Regions from separate parts of the Paenibacillus sp. HJGM_3 genome, predicted to be linked through region 4. Evidence: riboswitches for the same ligand, from Rfam matches in the RefSeq annotation. Region 4 holds a riboswitch; each other region holds the start of a gene.

Region 1 (4,194 bases), on a different contig from region 4:
CTCGTGGCGGACCGCGGCAGCCTGGATCTCGATTGGGACGGGTACGGGGTATCCCCGCTGCAGCCGCTTGCCGTGCACATGCCGGATTGCGATGCCGTCGCTGTGCTGGCTCTCCGTCTGCATACGGAGGAGGGGGAGGTCGTGACCCGCAATTTCACGACATTCGATGTGCGGAGCGGGCAGGCCGGCGGCCGGTATGAGGCGACCGGCGTGACGATCGGGGTGCCGGTCGGCCAATTCGCGAGCCACACGTTCCCCCACCAATGGAGCGCGATCCAAGGCCACAAGGCGAACGGAGCCCGGAGCGGCCGGTTCGACTACGAGATCGAGCTGCCGAGTCGGGAGGAGCTGCCGTTCCTCGGGAACGTGGAGCTGGTGTTCGAGGCGAGCGCCAAGCGCCTCCTGGCCCGGAACGTCGAAGGAGACAGCTACGCGAAGCCGGATATCTCGTTCATGCACGGAGCGGACGCGAATACGGAGCGTAATCCGAACACGTACTACATGACCGACGAAGAGCGTCACGAGTCGCGAATCCAAGTTTGCATCGACGGCGAGCCGATCGAGTCGTTCCTCCTGCCCGACGATCCGGCCGATAGCCGGGGCGTGCTCTCCTGGCACTATCAGCCGGTCTCGAACAAGCTGGACGAGGCGGGCTCATACGGGTACTTGTGCAAGGTCGCGGTTCCCGGACGCATCGCCGCCCGGCTGGAGCGGACACGCCGGCTGAAGCTCTCGCTGCAGGCGGATGAGGGTGGGCTGGCGCTGTACGGGCGCAACGCGGGGCGGTATCCGATCGACCTCCTCGTCCGCTGCGAATAACCCGCATGAAAAAACGGCTGTTCAAGGGTTTCCCTCGAACAGCCGTTTGCGCATTTAGCGGATTTGACCGCAAGCGATCCGGTCGCCGGAGTCGCCGGCGGGGTCGGTCTTGTAGTCGTCCGCCTTCTCATGAATTACGAGAGCCGTACCGCCCTCCTTGAGGAGCGAGTTCGGCTTTCCTTTTTCCAGCGTCACGTTGGGGTCGAAGAACTGGGCCTGCGCCTTCCCATCCGCGGTCACGACCAGATTCGGCAGATCGCCGGCGTGATAGCCCTTCGGATTATTGAATCCGTGCTGCTTGCCGGTCGGATTGAAATGGCTGCCGGCCGACTTGAAGTCCGGGGCCTTGCACTGGCCGGTTTCGTGAAGGTGGATGCCGTGCGCCCCCGGGGCGAGCTGGGCGGCATCGACTTCGAACAGGACACCGTGGCTCATCGGCGTCAAGCGGGCCGATCCGATTTTCGTGCCTTGGCCGTTCACGATGTCTATAGTCATCGGCTGACCCGCCGACGTCTCTACCGCCGACGAGTGGGTGGTCCGCGCTTGACCGCAGCCTGTAGCCGCCATTGCGCCTGCGAGCAGGAACGCGGCTAGCATGATGGATCGTTTCATTGAAGCTACCTCCTGTGTATTGAGTGGATCAGCTACATTATTTACCACCTGCGGCCAGAATACTCATCGTAGCGGAGGAATTTGTAGATGCATGTCGAATGTGGCTCCAATCAAGTTTCAGTATGGGTTTCATGAAATAGCGGAACGGTTGAAGCATAGTGGGGCTGTACCTTGACGCTGTTCCGGAGTTTCGGCAGCAAGCTGAATCGGCTTGAGGCGGTGGTCCGACCGGGTGTACTATAAGGGGGTAGGTTTGTTATAGCTAACTAACTCACTAATCCATCGAACAAGGAGTGGATCGTATGATCGGTCAAACGGCTTCGGCCGGATTCCAAATCGGGGTTCGCCGGACATTCCCCCTTACCCAGCAAGAAGCTTGGGACTTGCTGCTCACTCCGGAAGGGCTCGCGCTCTGGCTGGGCGAACTACGCTCCCTGGAGCTGGAGAAAGGGCACAAGTACTGCACCTCGGAGGGAACCTGCGGGGAGCTGCGCGTCGTGAAGCCGCTGCATCAGCTCCGTCTCACCTGGCAGCCGGAGAACTGGAGCAGCCCTTCTACGCTGCAAATCCGCGTGATCCCGAATCCCAAGCGCGCCGACGCCACCACGATTAGCTTTCATCAGGAAAAGCTGGAGAACAGCGTCATGCGGGAGCGGATGAAGGAGCGTTGGGAGGATGTGTCCGCCCAGCTTCTGGAGGTGGCTCAGTCCATTCAAGCAAAGCGATAATGCAGGTAGTATCGAACTACAAGTCCAAACCGATTCAACTTCCGCTCTAAGTCGGAAAAAGAGGCTGTCGATTCATTATGGAGGCTCATCGAACGGATGCAACTTGCGCTCTAGTTTGATTTCACAAACTTCCCCCAACACCGACTCCAATTGGATAAAATCGAACTACACGTCATACGGATCCATGATAGGGCTTCTTAAGCTCGAAATTGTACGATTGTCCTCTCGGTAGACAACGAAGCGTTGACTGCGGAGGGGATTTTTTATGAAAGTTTAGAACCAAAATCTGTGGGGTGACTCTTTTAGTTAATGAGAGTAGGATTAAAGGGCCGAATCAAATGAGTGAACCGGTCTACTGGCCGTTGTTCAATTCTTTGTACGGGGGATGCTTTATAGCTGATTTCCCTGATTGGGATCAGCAGGGGTGAATTTTCATTCCCTCATTTCGAGATCGCTCGGAATGATGGGGAGAATAGGGTTTCCTCGACCCGAACCCGTCAACTAACCTCGGAGGCAATACGATTTCTTGGAGGAGCCTACACATGTTCAAAAATAAGATGTTTACCAAGGGAGTTATTACCCTTGCCAGTGTTCTTGCATTAACAGGAGTTGGACAAGCTTCTGCATTCGCCGCAACCAACGATGCATCATCGATCACTTTTCCAGAAACGGTTCCGAGTATTGAGCAAGCGGCAAATCTGGATAAATTAATTGAAGCGGGCAAAACACAGCTTGGCGTCAAATGGCGCCAAAGCAAGCAGCAACCGGGTTATGGGTTTGATTGCTCGAATTTCACTTCCTGGGTATATAAAAGTGCATTAGGCATTGAGTTTTCCGGTTCATCGCGCGAACAACGCTACAACAGTAGTATTGGCTATCAGGTGATCCTTGACTCTGAGGACAAGTTCAAAAATTTGCAAGTCGGAGACGTGTTGTTCTTTAAGAACTCGGCCGATCCTGGCGACGGTTCCTTAAACCAGTCTACAAGCGGCGGCGGTGGTCATGTCGGAATTTATGCAGGTGAGATCGACGGCAAACATTACATCCTCCAATGCGGGGGCGGGCGTGGCAAAGTGACGTTTGAACCGATGGAAGGGACATGGTTCGCTCGATCTTTGGTTTATGCCAAAAGAATCGTCTAGAAACAATTACAAGAGACACCCTCACAGGTGTCTCTTGTTGCTCTCCGAAGGTTTTTAAGCGCCGGCTTTCAATTGCTCGTCCTTGCCCTTCAACCATTGCTCCAGCATGTCGACCGTCATGCTCTTCAACATGTCTGCATGATCATGGATGGCGTGATGCCACATGGCGGCTTCGACCTTATAAGCGTTGTCGTCCGTGACCGTGAATCCGCAGTTGCAAGTTAAAGTTTTCATAATAAAGTCCATCTCCTTAAATATAAATATCGTTAATCGTTGCTCGACATAGGCGCTTCCGACCAAGGATCGACGCCTGGGTCTTGGCCTTGGGCTAGCATCTCCAGGCGCGTCATATAATGCGTCCAGCCCTGAGTATGGGAGGCCATCTCCGTTGCCGGCAAGTCGGAATGGATCAAGTGCAACAGAGTGCCCTTATCGCGCGGCGTCAGCTGGAACGTAAGCGTGCTCGATCCCGGCGGGACCAGCTTCGACTTCTCCCAGCCCCATGTCATAACAATTCGCTCATGGGGAACAATTTCCTTATACTCACCCAGAGCGATGTCGCTGCCGTTAATATCGATCCGGTACTTGCCGCCGATCCGGGGCTCCAGGAGCACATGTCGTCCCATCCACTGTACCAGCTTGTCCGGATCGGTGAAGAACGAGAAGAGCGTCTCCGGCCGGCATTCGATGTAGATTTCTTTGGTAATCGTCTCACTGCTGCTGATTGTCATCTTGCAATCTCCTTTCCTCGGCTTCTGCCGCTTCCTTCAGACGCAGCAAGCTGTCGTCCCAGAAGCTGTCGATGTACATCTTCAGTTCGGCGAACCCGGTCCTCCTTATGCCGTAATAGCGTTTCGTACCGGCCCGCCTGACCACGACGAGTCCGGCCTCTT
Region 2 (4,194 bases), on a different contig from region 4:
CCGATGTTCAACGCGGAGGCGACCGTGTGCGGGTGAAGCTCCGGCTCGAGCCCGAGCTCCGGCACAGGCACGGGTGCCGGTGCAGCGGGTGCGAACTCTTCGCGATCGGCCTGTGCACCGAGTGCGGCGACGAGCCTGTGGAACGGCGCGGCGCCTTCCGCCTGCACGACTGCCACCCGAGGCAGCCGGTCGATGAAGCCGAGGGCATACAGATCGCGCAAGCCTTTGCCCAAGGCGGTTGCGTTGCTGAGTGCGCCGCCGGGGACGACGATCCAATCCGGCAGCGTCCATCCCAGCGTGTGCGCGAGCTCGTACACGATGCTCTTCTGGCCCTCGATCCGCCAAGGGTTGATCGAGTTCACCACGCAGGCGCCCGTGGCGCAGGCGCCCGTGGCGCCGCCCCCCGCCTCCCCCCGCAGGAGGGAGGCGATCCCGGCGTCGTAGCCGGCGCCGGTCAGTGACACGACGCGCGCCCCGTAGGCTCGCGTCTGATACAGCTTGCCGGCGGCGACGTGCGCGTCCGGCAGCAGCACGACCGCCTCGGCGCCCGCCATTGCGGCGTACATCGCGAGCGACGCCGACGTGTTGCCCGTCGACGTGCAGACGAAGCGGCGATGGCCTTCGGCCATCCCGCGCGAGACGGCAGCCGTCATGCCGTTGTCCTTGAACGAGCCGCTCGGGTTCTCGCTCTGCGCCTTCAGCAGCAGCCGGCGCACGCCGGCATATTTCGCGACGCTCTCCGGGGCATACAGCCCGGTGTTGCCTTCGTACTTCGTCACGATCGACTCGAGCGGCAGTTCGGGGTCGATCAGCTCCTTGTACCTCCACACCCCGCTGGCGTAGGGGGTCATACGCTCAGCCAGACGTGCGTCGAACAGCCGCTTCAGCCGCTCGGCATCGAGGCCCCGGACATCGAGCTCGACGTCGTACAAACCCCCGCAAGAGCATTGCAGAGGATGGGATTGCCCTTGCTCCTGCACTTGCATTTGACTATGCCCATGACCCTGCCCTCGCCCTTGCCCTTGCGCCCGCGGCTGTCCGCAATCCCAGCAAATCCAGGTTATCGTCATCTTGCAGCCCTCCTGTGTATTGGTGGTGGTGTTTAGCTCCACAATACATCAGCACGATTCATAAAACTAATATATAATAATACTCTATATATAAATATAATTTATGAGAAACAGGAGGGACTCGGATGAATTTGCATGCGCTGAAGCTCTTCCACACCGTAGCCCGCGAAGGCAGTGTGACCCGAGCGGCCGAAGTGTGGCGCATCAGCCAGCCGGCGGTCACGATTCAACTGCGCAATCTGGAGCGGGAGCTGGACCTCCCGCTGTTCGAGCCGAAGGGCAGGGGGATTGCCCTGACGGAAGCGGGGGCGATGCTGGCTGAGCAAGCCCGGCGGCTGTTCGCGCTCGAGGAAGAGATCGAGACGAATGTTGCGCTCCACCGCGAAGGCAAACGGGGTAAGCTTCGGATTGCGGCCACGAGCCTGCCTGCCCACCGCCTGCTGCCACAATGGGCCGCCGGCTACAAGATGCGCTATCCGGACGTAGAGCTCGTCCTGAGCTCCTGCAACAGCCAGGAGGCGGGGGAGCGGCTGCTCGGCTATGAGGCCGACCTGGCATTCATCGGCAGCGGCGAAGCTTGGCCGGAGCAGATTGATCGGGAACTCCTATTGGAAGACGAGATGGTGTTCGTCGTGCCGAGCGGCCATTCTTTGGCGAATAAGGAAGCGGACCTGGAGACGATGATGCGGGAGTTTTTTCTCGTGCGGGAAGCGGGCAGCTCCGCTCGCGACAGGCTGGAGCGGCTGTGCCGGGAACGGGGGCTGAGGCTCAGGATCGGCCTGACGTTCAACGGGATATCCGAGATGATCCGGGCCGTCGCCGCCGGCTATGGAGCGATGTTCGTGTCGCGGCTCGAGGTTCAGTCCGCCCTGTCGGACGGCGAGGTGGCCACCGTCCGGGTGCGGGGGGTGTCGCTTACGAACCCGATCCACATGTGCCGGCGCAAGGGGGAGACGCTCACGCCGACGGCACGCCATTTCGCAGCTTGGGTTCGAGAGCAGCTCGCCCGTTAGCCCCGGACAGAATACAAGCCCGGCACGGCGGGTAGTTCCGCAGCGTGCAGGGCTTGTGGGGTCACTCCAAAACTTTTGCTCAGAGGGTGTTTCAATTGGTGTAGTCTGCGGTTAACTGATTGTAGAGGTCGTCCCACAGAATACGGCGAGCGGATACGTACGTCTTCACGTAGTACTTCTCGCTCAGGTTGTTCTTCACAATGCCCTTGTCCGTGGCAGAGTGGATGAACACGCCATCGCCCAAGTAAATGCCCACATGGGAGATGCCGGAGCCGTCGGTGTTGAAGAACACGAGGTCTCCTTGTCTCAGGTCCTCTTTCGGAATCCAATACCCTTCCTTGTTCTGGGCCTTGGATTGATGGGTGAGCTCGTAGCCGAACTTGGCGAACACGTACTTGGTGAAGCCGGAGCAGTCGAAGCCGGTCTCAGGCGACATGCCTGCATACTTGTACTTCGTGCCTACCAGCTCGTCCACGGTGTGTTCGAGGACCGTTTCTGCGGAAGCGCTCCCAAGTTGAAAGCAGAGCAGCATCGCAAGACTGACGAACAACAAAGAAACCTTTTTCAAACAACAAACTCCTTCCAGAGCCTACGAGGTTAGCTGAGGGTTCGGTTGAAGGTTCCCTATGATCACTTTGAAGCGAGATCAATTCACCCGGATTGGTTCCCCCGTTTCCCGATAACCGGGAATTCGGCAAATATCGATTGTTTTTTCGTTCCGGCAGTATATATTCGCCTTGGTCTGCCAAAATCCTCCTCTCTCAGCAAAAAAAATCGCCGAAATGCAAAAAAAGCCCGAGATCCTTAGCGGATTTCGGGCTTTTAAGGGTAAAAACCGAACTATGTGCCGTGATTTTCTGTAAAATGGTGGTATTGCGTCGAAACGGCCCACAGCTTGAACAGCATTTTCAGCACATGGAACGCTTGATGCAGGATCAGGGCGGAGATGCCGGCCCACCATAGCGTTGCGGTTAAAGTCAAAGCGGTCAAGAGCCCCGAGAACAGGAGAAGCAGGGAAGCGAGCACGAGTGCTACGGGGAACCGCCGAATGAGGACGCCGATTGTGTCGAGCGTTGGCGCTTGCGTCGTACGGCCGATCATGATGTACAGGAAGATCAAATGGATCATGTAGCCGTAGGCGAACATGCCGACGATCCAGGGCGCGAGCTGCGAGAGCAGCTGCTCGTACGAGGTGAAGGCGTGAATCGCCCGCTTGGCGATAGGAATAAGCCAGTATAGCGGAATGACCGTAAAAGCCATCTGCAGCACGTAGTACAGGCTGAAGGGACCGCTCAGTTCCTTCACCCCTCGGAAGAAGCGGTAGCCCGCGTTCAGGTGGGTGTTGTGAATGGAGTAGAAGATCCCGGCGTTGATCATCGGGGTAAGCGCCATTCGAATCAGAATTAGTGCGCATAAAGTCCATAGGTAAGGATGGCTTATATTCGTCTTCACGAGTTGGAATTCCCCTTCGGCGAGGAACAGGTGCGTTGCAGTACTCGGCAAGTGGCCGCCGGGATAGCGGTGCATGAGCGGGACGACGATCGACTTGACGAACAAGAGCAGCATCAGCCCCCAAACGAATTGATACAGCCATAGCACGATCAGCAGAAAATATTGCGAAACGGTCGTTCGGAACCCGTCCTTCAAATAATGCAGCATCGCTTTTTGCTCCTTCCCCGCCAGGGCTTACCAGGCGACCCCGTCTACTAACGTCTCGATCAGCTTTACCAGCCCGATGTTCCATCGGACCTTCCATTGCTCATCCACCTGGGTTTGATAAAAGTTGTTCATGCGTTTGTTCTCCAAAATCAGCGTGTGCTGCGGATCGATGGCGACCCACTCCAGCGGGGCGTTGCTCGTAAGCGTGAACAGCACTTGCGCGTCGTGGCCTTCCCATGTGCGATCGACGGTAGAGCCGTCCGTAAAATGGAACTGGACCGGAACGTTCTTGTAGGAAGCCCCGAGCTTCCGTATGACTACGCTGTTCTCGTATACGCTCTGGCCGTCCACTTTCGTTCGTTTCGACAGCACCTTATCGACGGTATAATCCGCCATCATGCCGCCGTAGACGAATTGATCGAAGAACCCGCTCCAACTAGACTTGGTGACGT
Region 3 (4,194 bases), on a different contig from region 4:
CTCTGCCTCGGTGTGGCTCAGAATAGCGCGCAGATTGGTCATCCGACACATGTGGGAGCACGAGTTAAGGTGGGAGTACAGACAAGTAATCATATGCTAACGTGGGTGAGCAGACATTCGAGGGATGGGTCTCGCAGCTGACCTCATGGAATTCATACGCTTGCACTTAATTAACTGACGATAGTCAGTTTTTTTGTTGATTTCAGGCAAACATCCGTGTTATCATACCCTACATACTAACCTGACCGTAGTCAGGTAAAATAAAGACTTCCGAAGGGGGGCGCGCGGGATGAACCGAAGAGATGAGATCAAGAAAGTCGCGGTCAGCCATTTGCTGCAGTACGGATTCGAAGGGACGAAGCTGGCGGAAATCGCCGACGAGGTCGGCATCAAAAAGCAGTCGATGTACGCTCACTTCGCGAGCAAAAAAGAGCTCGTCATCGAGATTCACGAGGAAGCGACCAAGCAGGAAATCGCCTTCCTGACCCTGTTCTTCGACGAGCATAGGGGCGTGCCGCTACGGAAGCTGCTCGATCGATTCGTGATCGAGATGCGAGACCGCTATTCGGACAATCAGAACGTAAAGCTCATGTTCCTCATGGCCTTCATGCCGCCCGAGCAGCTGCAGGAGCTGTTCCTGACGATGTACGAGCTCTACTCCCACCATCTGCTCCATCTGCTGGAGCTCGCTTCACGGGGAGATTCGACCCTTCGCGTCGATCCCAAGGAATGCGCCTTGGCGGTGCACACCATTTATGAAGGGTTGTCCGCCAAGCTTATTTTCGGCAACGCCGATTATTTCATTCAAGCGTCGACTACGACCTTTACCTTGCTGTGGCAAGGGCTGCTTCATCCCGGCGAATCGGTGGTGAGCTGAACCCCCAGCCGTTATCGCGGTTAAGTCTATATCATCTAGAGGTGCACCATGCAAGCGACCAACAACAATATCAACGACAACAATAAACTACTATCCCTCGAAACCGATTCCGTGGGCAAAGTGTTCGTCCGCTACCTAATCCCGTCCTTGATCGGCATGTTCATGATGTCCGTGAACGTAGTGGTAGACGGAATCTTCGTCGGACAACGGCTGGGCGAGGTGGCGCTGGCCGGCGTCAACGTCGCGGTTCCGGTGTTCTCGATCTACATCGCCATCTCGCTTTGGATCGGCATAGGGGGCGCGGCCCTCTATTCCAGACACTTGGGCGCGAGGGAGATTCGAGAGGCACGGGCCGTCTTCACGCACTCCCTGACGCTCATCTTCAGCCTGACCTTGCTGCTAGCCGCGATCACCTATGCCTTCCGCCAGCCGGTGGCTGTCTTCCTCGGCGCCAACGACGACACCATGCCGTATGTCATGGAGTATATGCACGTGATGCTGATCGGCGGCTTCGCCATCACCGTACAGAATGCGTTCAGCATCTTCGTCCGCAACGACGGCAATCCGAACTTGTCCATGGCTTCATTGATCGTAACCGCCGGCATCAATATTGTCCTGAACTATATCTTCTTGTTCGTGCTCGATTTCGGCGTGGGCGGCTCGGCGCTCGCTCTCGTGATCGGGGCGGCTGTCGGGGCGGGCGTCCTGTTCCTTCATTTCGGGCGCGCGAACAGCACCTTGCGCTTCGCCCTCCCCCGCCCCTCGTGGAGGCTGGCGAAGCTGACGTTCACGATCGGCTTCCCCAGCTTTATCGCCGAGGTCGGGATCGCCGTCTTCACGGCGGGCTACAACATGGCGATGGTGCGCTGGGCGGGTACGGTCGGCGTCTCCGCCTTCTCGATTCTGAACTATGTCCACAGCGTGATGCTCATGCTGTTCATCGGGATGGGATCGGCCGTTCAGCCGCTCGTCAGCTATTATCGCGGGGCTCAGCTGGTGGACCGGCAGCGGTCGACGATCCGCATCGCCGTGCGGACCGCGTTCGGCACCGGACTCGCCGTGCTGCTCATCGGTCTTACGTTCGCGGGCGGCATCGTCTCCCTGTTCGGATCGTTCCCCGCGGAAGTACGGGATTTGGCGGTTACCGGCATCCGGCTCTTTTTCATCGGCTACTTGTTCATGGGCGTCAACTTCGTCATGATGACCTATTTCCAAGCGACCGATCAGGTGAAGATGGCTACATGGATTACGGTGGCCCGTGAAATGCTGCTGATGGTGGCGATTTTATTCACCCTGCCTTACTGGATCGGGACGACCGGGATTTGGCTCGCGATTCCGCTGTCGGAGCTGATCGTACTGCTGACGGTGTATGCCTATCTGCGCCGCCGTTACAGCCGCCCGACTTAACGTTATTCCACATTCTGTAAATCATGACACAGCAAGGTTACGATAATGGATGATAAACGTTGCAATGCCGCAATAAGAGACGAAACCTTCTGCTGTTTCCGTTACCCTCGTCAATAAAGTCCAAAACCCGCCTTAACTCTCTGCCACTCGGGTTTACTTTGTTAGCGGAACCACGTATGATGTGTTCAACAACTTCATATTCCGTTGAATTCCCGAACAGGGAAACGGGGGAACCAACCGAGATCATCCGTGAGGATGGTTTCATGGGGTGAATCCTTTCACAAGCTTCACTGTGAATGGTAGGACACTCTCAAGTCCGAATCCGTCAGCTAACCTCGTAAACGTGATTGAGAGAGAACCTTGATCGCGCCTTGCAGCAACCGACTCGAACGTTATGCAAGAAGCCCGAGAGTAGAGTTTCTCTGCTCCGGGCTTCTTTTTGCTGCGCGTGAATCGATCCAATCACGAAGGGGGTGGTCCATCATGGATGAGCGATGTCGTCCATTCGCGCAACCATATCGTATAAAAAGAAAGGAAATCGGCATGAATATCCTTTATCCGATTATCGTGTTAATTTTGTTCGTACAATGGCTCGTGTGGCTTTCAGGGAAGCACAAGGAGCTTTGGATCATAAGAGGGAACAAGCGGCGGGTTAAGCCGGTTTATGCGCTCATGCTCCTGGCGGCAGCGGTGCTCGGTGTCGCGGGAATAACGGTTGGACTCGCTAGGGTCGCCGCCTCGTCTACGCCTGAGATTTTATGGCCTGTTCTTATCACTCTGCTGTTGATCGGCCTGATCTTTTTGTTGTGCTTAAAAGTGTTCTTGATGGACAGCCGCCCCACCTTTAAAGCGGTCTTGTATCCGAGTTTAACCTTCTCGTGCTTTTTGCTCGGCATTCAGTTGGTTTGTTTATTCATTTTGCAGCTATAGGGAGCCTTTCATCGGCTCTCCCGCAAACTTGGAGGGAACGACTCCATACGCTCGGCGAAAAAGGCGCGCGAAATAGATCGGCTCCATCCCTACATACCCGGCCACTTGCGCCACGGTCAGCCCGCCCTGCTGCCTCAGCAATTCCGCAGCCGTCTGCAGCCGAATCCGCTGCAAATCCTGCAAGGGAGTCGTGCCATGCACCTCCTTGAACAGCCGGATGACCTGCTTGGGCGAATACCCGACGTAGGAGGCCAGCTCCTTCAGCGAAAATCGCAAATGCATGTGGTCGTACATAAATTGAGTCGCCCGGTCCACCACCTGGTCCCGATACCGTCTTGGCGTTACATCCCGGGTAGAATTTGCAGCGCGGTCCGGCTTGGCGGCTTGCTTGCGGATCTCGACCAGCAAGGCGAACAGCCTCTCGCTGCAGGCCCACACGTCGTAGTCCGGTCCGGAGTGCAGCCATAGCTCGCGCAACAGGTCGGCGATCCGATCCATCTCCTTCAGCATCACTTGGAAGGGCGCCCGGTCGTAGCCCATCATTGGACTGAAGCCGGGTTGCTTTTCGAGGAACGTGGCGTACCCGACATGCCAGGGCTGCCCCGGGTTCGGCCTGTACTCATGGGGGAAATGATCGGGAATGTACAGCATGGTCCCCGGTCGTAGAATGTCCCAATCGTCTTGGCCGATCGGACGGAATGTCCCGGTACCGGACAGGGTGAAGAACAGCTGTCGCGCGGAGAACCCGGCAAGCCGGGACATGGGCTGTTGATGCTCGGTTCCTACAGTATAAAGGCTGATCGGGATTCCGTTGTCCTCGGCGGTGATCAAATTCGTTCTTAGGGCAAGCACGCTCGTAGTCTCCTCTCTCCTTCAGGATGTCCTTTTTGTGCGGATGAATGTCTCTTTTGAGCCATAGGCGAGTCCAGTATACCACAACTATAATCAGAAGGGATTGGACCCAACTTCAAGTTGAAGGA
Region 4 (4,194 bases):
CACGGCATGGGCCTCTTCTCCCAATATGCGCATATGTTGCAGTTGAACGTGAAGACCGGCGACAAGGTCAAGAAAGGCGACATCATCGGCCTCGTAGGCACGACTGGATTTTCAACCGGCCCCCATCTTCATTTCACGTTCTGGATGCACAATGTGCAGGCGAACCCGGACATTTTCTTCGGCACGAACCCGTTCCGCTGGCAGAGTTCCAAGTAAAGAGCTAAGCAAAAACCGGCCATAGGCCGGTTTTTTTGGCGCCAGGAAGCGGAAACTGGTCCGGTATAAGTTCCCATAGGCTGGGTGCACGGATTACAGTAAGGTGACGGAGGGAGAACAAATCACACGTTCTTGGGAATCTGACATCGGATCGGGGGTCATGGGATATATGTTCCGGGAATGACAAGTAATTAAGTAACGAGGGCTGGCGGATGATCGGATGAGGTGATGGAACAGTTAGGTCTCGGCTCAGTAAATCGGCTTTTCATAGATAACGGAAAAATTTTCCGCTATTGCTCGATTTTCATCGATCTCATAAAAATAATGAACATTTTTGCTGCTAACGATGTGAATGGGGTTGTTTTGCAATCGAAAAAATGGATTAGCGGCAAAATTTTCCGTTATTTGGGTTGGAATCACCTCGAAAATCAGGTTAGCAGCAAATTTTTCCGTTAATCGAGTCTACACCCTCCGGGCCCGCACCCCGCATCCCGCACCCCGCAAAACTAAGAAACCTCTCACCCGCCTATGCCGGCCCAATCCTCAATTTCGGGAAAAACAGCCCATATCCCCCGGTTCCTCTCAATAAAACGGATACAACCGCGCATCTCTTCCATTCTCCACATGCGTGCTATCTCATTTGCAGGCGTTTCGCCAATCAAGCGAAAATACACGAAATACAGAGCATCATAGAGAAAATCGGAGCCCCTATTCGATTAGCCCCTCGCCCCTACCGTTCCCTCTCCAAAATGAAAGCCGTCCTCCATTTACAGAACGACCCGGCAAGCGTAAGATACGACTCAGATTAATCCGAACCGACCGTTCGGAACGAATCGCTGAGTTTCCTGGGCCTGAGGCCTGGGAAAGCGGGGGAACCAAACGCGTCCCGCGGGCGACGGTGTGAGAGCCGTCAAACGCAGGAGGCATGGGGTGAATCCCGGTACATCGCACGTACCGGGTAGGGCGACTCTCACCGCCCGAATCCGTCAGCTAACCTCGTAAGCGTAGGATGGCAGAGCCGGTATCCACACCTGCGGCATGCCTTTGGAGAGAGGATGATGAAGCGTGTGATCTGACGTCAGACCACAGGGCTTAATGCCTCTGTGGTTTTTTTTGCATTTTTTTGGAACGCTATTGAAAACTGTGAAAGCACGTGATGAAAATCGGAGGCGATCGCGATGACCGATCTGTATATGCTGCTGCTCTTGGCGGCGACTTATTTCGTCTTCACCGGGTTCCTGTACTGGTGCGGCCGGGTGATCGAGGAAGGGGCCGAACAGCCATGATTGTAGTGCTCGTTTGCACCGCGCTCCTTTTTTTGTACCTGGTATATGCGCTGATCCATCCGGAAAAATTTTAGCCGGGATTCCGTCAAGGGAGGACACTGTCAACTATGGGCGTCTTGCAGATTACTATCGTCATAGTAGTGCTCTTGCTGCTCGTCAAGCCAATGGGCACTTACTTATACAACGTATTTCGCAATGAAGCGAACGCGACGGACCGCTGGTTCGGCTTCGTCGAGCGGCCCTTATTCGCCCTGATCGGGGTGAAGGACCGCAAGGGTATGACTTGGAAAACGTACGCCCTCAGCTTCATCGTCACCAATATCGCGCTAGTCGCTTTCTGTTACCTCATCCTGAGGCTGCAGAAGTTTCTGCCGCTCAATCCGAACGATATCGGTAATATGGAAGCGACGCTGAGCTTCAACACGGTCATCAGCTTCATAACCAATACGAACCTGCAGCATTACAGCGGGGAGACAGGCCTAAGCTACTTCTCCCAGATGATCGTCATCATGATGATGATGTTCACCTCGGCCGCCACCGGCCTGTGCGTCGCGATCGCGTTCATCCGCGGGATTACGAGCAAGGGGCATCAGATCGGCAACTTCTTCGAGGATTTCGTCAGGGCGCATACGCGGGTGTTCTTCCCGATCGCCTTGGTCGTGACGCTGCTGCTGGTCGCCTTGCACGTCCCGCAGACGCTCAAGCCGACGCAGACGGTCACCGGACTGGAGGGGCAGGAGCAGCAGATCGCGATCGGACCGGTGGCTTCGCTGGTATCGATCAAGCACTTGGGAACGAACGGCGGCGGGTTCATGGGCGTCAACTCGGCCCACCCGTTCGAGAACCCGAACGGGCTCACGAACGTCATCGAAATTCTGTCTATGTGGGTAATAGGTGCGGCGCTGCCTTACACGTATGGCTTGTTCGCCAAGAGCCGCAAGCAAGGCTGGGTTATTTTCTCCAGCATGATGCTCTTATTCGTCGCCTTCCTCGCCCTGAACTATGCGTCCGAGTCGAACGGCAACCCCGTCATGAACCGGCTCGGCATCGACGCCTCCCAGGGCAGTATGGAGGGCAAGGAAGTCCGCTTCGGTATCGCGCAGTCGTCCTTGTTCACCACCGTAACGACGGCGGCGACGACCGGCTCGGTCAACAACATGCACGATACGCTGACCCCGCTCGGCCAGATTACGCCGCTGTCTCTCATGATGCTGAACAACGTGTTCGGCGGCAAAGGGGTCGGGCTCGTCAACATGCTGATGTACGCCATGCTGGCGGTGTTCCTAGCCGGCCTGATGGTCGGACGTACGCCGGAATTCCTCGGGCGCAAGATCGAGCCTCGGGAGATGAAGCTGATTGCGATCGCGATTCTGGTGCATCCGCTTATCATTTTGGGGCCAACGGCGATTGCGCTTCTGACGGAGCTAGGGAAAGTCGCCATCACGAATCCATCGTTCCACGGCATCTCACAGGTGCTGTATGAATATACGTCGTCTGCGGCCAACAACGGGTCGGGCTTCGAGGGCCTGGGCGACAATACGCCATTCTGGAATATCTCTACCGGGCTCGTCATGCTGCTAGGCCGTTACATCTCCATGATCGCGATGCTGGCGGTGGCCGGCTCTCTCGTACGCAAGCAATGGGTGCCGGAGACGATCGGGACGTTCCGGACGGACAACGGGTTGTTCGTGGGTATTCTGGTCGGGACGGTCCTCATTATCGGGGCACTGACCTTCCTGCCGGTACTCGTGCTGGGACCGATCGCGGAACATTTGACGATTCGCTAATAGAAGAGGTGGGGATCAACCATGAGTTCAAAACGAAAAGGGTTATTGACCGGCGATATCGTCAAGCAAGCTGCGGTAGACAGCTTTGTCAAGCTGAACCCGGTCTCCATGATGAAAAATCCGGTCATGTTCGTCGTAGAAGTCGGCACGTTCGTCGTGCTGCTAATGACGCTGCTCCCTGGGTATTTCGGAACCGAGGAGGATATCGGGTTCAATTGCACTGTCTTCCTCATTCTGCTTTTCACGATCTTGTTCGCCAATTTCGCCGAGGCTCTAGCCGAAGGGCGAGGGAAGGCACAGGCCAGCTCGCTCAAGAAGACGAAGAAAGAAATCACCGCGAACAAGCGGGTGAACGGCGTCATCAAGCAGGTGCCGTCCACCGACTTGCGTAAAGGGGACATCGTCGTCGTCTCGCAAGGCGAGATGATCCCGGGCGACGGCGAAGTCATCGAGGGGCTCGGCTCCGTGGACGAATCGGCCATTACCGGGGAATCCGCCCCGGTCATCAAGGAAGCGGGCGGCGACTTCAGCTCCGTCACCGGGGGCACCCGCCTCGTCAGCGACCAACTAACGATCCGGATTACGAGCGATCCCGGGGAGTCGTTCATCGACCGGATGATCTCGCTCGTCGAAGGCGCGAAGCGGCAGAAAACGCCGAACGAGATCGCGCTGAACACGCTGCTCACCTCGCTGACGCTCATCTTCCTGATCGTCGTCGCCACCCTGGCGCCGATCGCGAAGTTCGTGGATGTCGAGCTGACGATCCCCGTGCTGATCGCACTGCTCGTCTGCCTCATCCCGACTACGATCGGCGGGCTGCTGTCGGCGATCGGGATCGCGGGCATGGACCGCGTCACCCAGTTCAACGTACTCGCCATGTCGGGCAAGGCGGTGGAGGCGTCGGG

Evidence for each region. Region 4 has a riboswitch for cyclic di-AMP ahead of kdpF (K(+)-transporting ATPase subunit F). Riboswitches for the same ligand answer to the same signal wherever they lie in the genome.
Region 1: linked by a shared signal. The riboswitch ahead of ACI5FR_RS09380 (C40 family peptidase) and the one ahead of kdpF (K(+)-transporting ATPase subunit F) in region 4 are both predicted to bind cyclic di-AMP.
Region 2: linked by a shared signal. The riboswitch ahead of ACI5FR_RS18800 (C40 family peptidase) and the one ahead of kdpF (K(+)-transporting ATPase subunit F) in region 4 are both predicted to bind cyclic di-AMP.
Region 3: linked by a shared signal. The riboswitch ahead of ACI5FR_RS13375 (hypothetical protein) and the one ahead of kdpF (K(+)-transporting ATPase subunit F) in region 4 are both predicted to bind cyclic di-AMP.

What each region holds. Positions count from the first base shown of each region.
Region 1 is NZ_JBJGED010000006.1:197,529-201,722, reverse strand. It holds gene ACI5FR_RS09395 (glycoside hydrolase family 2 protein) at 1-819, shown strand, start outside; gene ACI5FR_RS09390 (superoxide dismutase family protein) at 874-1,431, opposite strand; gene ACI5FR_RS09385 (SRPBCC domain-containing protein) at 1,734-2,159, shown strand; cyclic di-AMP (ydaO/yuaA leader) riboswitch at 2,477-2,690, shown strand; gene ACI5FR_RS09380 (C40 family peptidase) at 2,702-3,301, shown strand; gene ACI5FR_RS09375 (hypothetical protein) at 3,356-3,535, opposite strand; gene ACI5FR_RS09370 (SRPBCC family protein) at 3,568-4,032, opposite strand; gene ACI5FR_RS09365 (ArsR/SmtB family transcription factor) at 4,013-4,194, opposite strand, start outside.
Region 2 is NZ_JBJGED010000017.1:35,944-40,137, reverse strand. It holds gene ACI5FR_RS18810 (threonine synthase) at 1-986, opposite strand, end outside; gene ACI5FR_RS18805 (LysR family transcriptional regulator) at 1,196-2,083, shown strand; gene ACI5FR_RS18800 (C40 family peptidase) at 2,175-2,651, opposite strand; cyclic di-AMP (ydaO/yuaA leader) riboswitch at 2,655-2,790, opposite strand; gene ACI5FR_RS18795 (hypothetical protein) at 2,924-3,742, opposite strand; gene ACI5FR_RS18790 (M1 family metallopeptidase) at 3,770-4,194, opposite strand, start outside.
Region 3 is NZ_JBJGED010000010.1:111,201-115,394, reverse strand. It holds gene ACI5FR_RS13385 (TetR/AcrR family transcriptional regulator) at 290-877, shown strand; gene ACI5FR_RS13380 (MATE family efflux transporter) at 926-2,284, shown strand; cyclic di-AMP (ydaO/yuaA leader) riboswitch at 2,477-2,643, shown strand; gene ACI5FR_RS13375 (hypothetical protein) at 2,768-3,214, shown strand; gene ACI5FR_RS13370 (AraC family transcriptional regulator) at 3,209-4,066, opposite strand.
Region 4 is NZ_JBJGED010000003.1:26,924-31,117, forward strand. It holds gene ACI5FR_RS04300 (M23 family metallopeptidase) at 1-216, shown strand, start outside; cyclic di-AMP (ydaO/yuaA leader) riboswitch at 1,041-1,236, shown strand; gene kdpF (K(+)-transporting ATPase subunit F) at 1,499-1,576, shown strand; gene kdpA (potassium-transporting ATPase subunit KdpA) at 1,610-3,289, shown strand; gene kdpB (potassium-transporting ATPase subunit KdpB) at 3,311-4,194, shown strand, end outside.